Regions from separate parts of the Streptomyces sp. NPDC014991 genome, predicted to be linked through region 1. Evidence: riboswitches for the same ligand, from Rfam matches in the RefSeq annotation. Region 1 holds a riboswitch; the other holds the start of a gene.
The links. A riboswitch is a leader RNA that binds a small molecule or an ion and turns the genes downstream of it on or off. The one in region 1 is predicted to bind thiamine pyrophosphate.

Region 1 (2,192 bases):
CGGCGGGCAGCCGTGTGCCGTCGGCGAGCAGCACCGCGCCGGGCTCGACGCGCTCCACGCGCGCGTGGGTGCGCAGTTCCACGCCCGCGTCGGCGTACCAGGCGGCCATGGGGGCGGCGACCTCGGCGGGCAGGGCGCCGGCGAGCGGGCGGTCCGCGGCCTCGACGACGGTCACCGCGCAGCCCGCCTCGCGGGCGGCGGTGGCGAACTCGGCGCCGATCCAGCCGGCGCCGACGACCACGACGTCGTGCTGCCGGGCGAGGACCGGCCGCAGCCGTTCGGCGTCGTCCAGGGTGCGCAGCAGGTGCACGCCGGGCATGTCCTCGGTGCCGGGCAGGGTGACGGGTTCGGCGCCGGTGGCGAGGACCAGGACGTCGTACGGCACCGGGCCCGCGCCGGTGTCCAGTTCGTGGTCGGCGGGGCGCAGGCCCCGCACCTCGCAGCCCAGGCGCAGCTCGACGCCGAGGGACTCGAAGTCCACGTCGAAGGCGGATCCCTCGGCCTTGCCGAGCAGGACGGCCTTCGACAGCGGCGGCCGGTCGTACGGCTGGTGGGGCTCGGCCCCGATGACGGTCACCGCGCCCCGGAAGCCCTGTTCCCGCAGGGCGACCGCGGTCTGGACCCCGGCCATGCCCGCGCCGACGACGACCACGCGCGGTCCCTGCGACGTGTCCTCTTGCGCTGTCTGCTCGCTCACCCGGTCACCATAGTCAGGTGACGTTCCGTCAGTCAGGGGGCGTGCTCGTGACCTGTTCCACAACGCTCGTGCCGGAGCCCGGCCGGGACTCCCACTCCCAGGTCTCCTCCAGTCGCACCCGCCCGTCGGGCAGCTCCACGACCGTGGACGCGCAGCGCCCCGAGGCGGTCGTCCCGTCGGTCCTCAGCTGCACGTACCGGAAGTCCAGCCGGTCGCCGTCGCGGGTGCCGACCAGGTGGCCCCGTACGACGTCGCCGCCCGCGTACTCGGCCCAGATCGCGCCGTCGTCCTCGTGGTAGGCGAACCGGGTGCGGGTGCCCACCTGACCTGGGGCCTGATCCGCCACGGGGGCGAAACGCAGTCCGTCGAGCGAGCGGGCCATGGCGGAGGGCTCCCTTACGCGTGGTGAGCGGGGCGGGCTAGGGTGGCCACCGTACAAGCACTCGCGGGAGCCCGGACGCACCGGGCTGAGAGGGAGGCTGGCGGCCTCCGACCGTACGAACCTGATCCGGGTCATGCCGGCGAAGGGAGGGGCTGGACGCCCATGTCGTCACGTACGTCCGACGTCCTCGTCATCGGGGGCGGGATCATCGGCCTGGTCACGGCCTGGCGGGCCGCGCAACGCGGGCTCGCCACGGCCGTGGTGGACCCCGAACCGGGTGGCGGGGCGGCCCGGGTCGCGGCCGGGATGCTCGCCGCGGTCACCGAACTGCACTACGGCGAGGAGACGTTGCTCGCCCTCAACCTGGAGTCGGCCCGCCGGTACCCGGAGTTCGTGGCCGAGCTGACCGAGCTGACCGGCCACGACCCCGGCTACCGCCGCTGCGGCACCCTCGCCGTCGCGCTCGACGCCGACGACCGTGCCCACCTGCGGGACCTGCACGCCCTGCAGCAGCGCTCGGGGCTCGCCTCCGAGTGGCTGTCCGGACGGGAGTGCCGGCGCCTGGAGCCGATGCTGGCGCCCGGGGTGCGCGGCGGCCTGCGGGTCGACGGCGACCACCAGGTCGACCCGCGGCGGCTGTCGGCGGCCCTGATGGCGGCGTGCGAGCGGGCCGGCGTGGTGTTCCACCACGCGTGGGCCGAGCGGCTGGACGTCGCGGGGGGCCGGGCCGCCGGGGTCACCACGGCGGACGGGACCGGGCTGCGCGCCGGTCAGGTGGTTCTCGCGGCGGGGAGCCTGAGCGGGCGGCTCGCGGGCCTGCCGGAGGAGCTGCGGCCCCCGGTCCGGCCGGTCAAGGGGCAGGTGCTGCGGCTGGCCGTACCGCGCCGGTTCGCGCCGTTCCTGAGCCGTACCGTGCGCGCGGTGGTCCGCGGCAGCCAGGTCTACCTGGTGCCCCGGGAGAACGGCGAGCTGGTCGTCGGCGCCACCAGCGAGGAGCTGGGCTGGGACACGACGGTCACGGCGGGGGGCGTGTACGAGCTGCTGCGCGACGCCCACGAGCTGGTGCCCGGCATCACCGAGCTGCCGCTCACCGAGACCCGGGCCGGGCTGCGG
Region 2 (2,192 bases), on a different contig from region 1:
GCCAAGAAGCCGCCGCGGCATCTCGCCGACCTCACGCCCGCCGAGCGCAAGGACGCGGTGGCCGAGATCGGTGAGAAGCCGTTCCGTGCCAAGCAGCTCGCTCAGCACTACTTCGCGCGGTACGCGCACGACCCCGAGCAGTGGACCGACATCCCCGCCGGGTCGCGCGACAAGCTGCGGGACGCGCTGTTGCCGGAGCTGATGACGGTCGTCCGGCATCTGTCGACCGACCAGGGGACCACGCGCAAGACGCTGTGGCGGCTGTTCGACGGCACGCTGGTCGAGTCGGTGCTGATGCGGTACCCGGACCGGGTCACCATGTGCATCAGCTCGCAGGCCGGCTGCGGGATGAACTGCCCGTTCTGTGCCACCGGGCAGGCCGGGCTGGACCGGAACCTGTCCACCGCCGAGATCGTGCACCAGATCGTGGACGGGATGCGGGCGCTGCGGGACGGGGAGGTGCCGGGTGGACCGGCGCGGCTGTCCAACATCGTCTTCATGGGCATGGGCGAGCCGCTCGCCAACTACAAGCGGGTCGTCGGCGCCGTCCGGGCGCTCACCGACCCGGCCCCGGACGGGCTGGGCCTGTCCCAGCGCGGGATCACCGTCTCGACCGTCGGGCTGGTGCCGGCCATCCACCGGTTCGCCGACGAGGGCTTCAAGTGCCGGCTCGCGATCTCCCTGCACGCTCCCGACGACGAGCTGCGCGACACCCTCGTCCCCGTGAACACGCGGTGGAAGGTGCGCGAGGTGCTGGACGCCGGCTTCGAGTACACCGAGAAGTCGGGCCGCCGGCTGTCGATCGAGTACGCGCTGATCCGGGACATCAACGACCAGGCCTGGCGCGGGGACCGGCTGGGCCGGCTGCTCAGGGGCAGGCCCGTGCACGTCAACCTCATCCCGCTCAACCCGACCCCGGGCTCGAAGTGGACCGCCTCCAGGCCGGAGGACGAGAAGGCGTTCGTGGAGGCCATCGCCGCGCACGGCGTGCCGGTGACGGTCCGGGACACCCGCGGGCAGGAGATCGACGGGGCCTGCGGTCAGCTCGCGGCCACCGAGCGGTAACCTGACCACGTCCACATATCTTCATATTCCGACAGGGGAGCGCCACAGCGCTGAGAGTGCGGCAACCGGGCCGCAGACCCTCTGAACCTCGCCCAGGTCATTCTGGGTAGGAAGTTCGGTCACCACTCAAGCTGTTGCGCCCTGCCCGGCCTCCCTCGCGGAAGTCCGGGCAGGGCCGCGTCTCTTCCTGGCCCACCCCAGGAGGACATCCAGTGCACAACAAGACCCTCGTGGCCGTGGCGGCGGGGCTCGGTCTCCTCGCCCTGCCCGCGCTGACCGGGTGCGGGTCGTCGGACGGCGGGAAGTCCACGGACTCCAGGACCGTCACCCTCGTCAGCCACAACTCCTGGGGCGTCTCCAAGAGCGTCCTGAAGGACTTCGAGAAGCGGTCCGGGTACCAGGTCAAGGTCCTGGAGGACGGCGACGCCGGCCAGGCCGTCAACAAGGCGATCCTCACCAAGGACAACCCGCAGGGTGACGTGCTCTTCGGCGTCGACAACACCCTGCTGTCCCGGGCCCTGGACAACGGGCTGTTCCAGCCGTACCGGGCCAAGGGATCCGACACGGTCCTGCCGCAGTACCGGGTCGACGGGGCCCAAAGCCGCGTCACGCCCGTCGACACCGGCGACATCTGCGTCAACTACGACAAGGCCTACTTCTCCGCGCACCGGCTGACCCCGCCGCGGACCTTCGCCGACCTGGCCGAGCCCCGGTACAAGAACCTGCTCGTCACCGAGAACGCGGCCACCTCCTCGCCGGGCCTCGGCTTCCTCCTCGGCAGCGCCGCACAGTTCGGCGACGGGGGCTGGCAGGCCTACTGGAAGAAGCTCAAGGCCAACGGCGTCAAGGTGGTCGACGGCTGGGACCAGGCCTACGACCAGGAGTTCTCCGGCTCCACCCGGGGCAGGAAGGCCGGCGGTGACCGCCCGCTCGTGGTGTCGTACGCCTCCTCCCCGCCCGCCGAGGTCATCTATGCCAAGAAGCGGCCCGCCACCGCCCCGACCGGGGTGGCGAGCGGCACCTGCTTCCGGCAGACCGAGTACGCGGGGCTGCTGAGCAACGCCCGCAACCCCAAGGGCGGCAAGGCGTTCCTGGACTTCCTGCTCAGCAAGGAGTTCCAGGAGGAC

Region 2: it holds a riboswitch for thiamine pyrophosphate, as region 1 does, so the genes downstream of both, ACF1BE_RS24780 (thiamine ABC transporter substrate binding subunit) here and thiO (glycine oxidase ThiO) in region 1, are expected to answer to the same signal.

The regions. Positions count from the first base shown of each region.
Region 1 is NZ_JBIBVY010000001.1:182,842-185,033, forward strand. It holds gene ACF1BE_RS00805 (NAD(P)/FAD-dependent oxidoreductase) at 1-697, opposite strand, end outside; gene ACF1BE_RS00810 (hypothetical protein) at 726-1,079, opposite strand; TPP riboswitch at 1,133-1,244, shown strand; gene thiO (glycine oxidase ThiO) at 1,242-2,192, shown strand, end outside.
Region 2 is NZ_JBIBVY010000017.1:62,117-64,308, forward strand. It holds gene rlmN (23S rRNA (adenine(2503)-C(2))-methyltransferase RlmN) at 1-1,065, shown strand, start outside; TPP riboswitch at 1,089-1,196, shown strand; gene ACF1BE_RS24780 (thiamine ABC transporter substrate binding subunit) at 1,278-2,192, shown strand, end outside.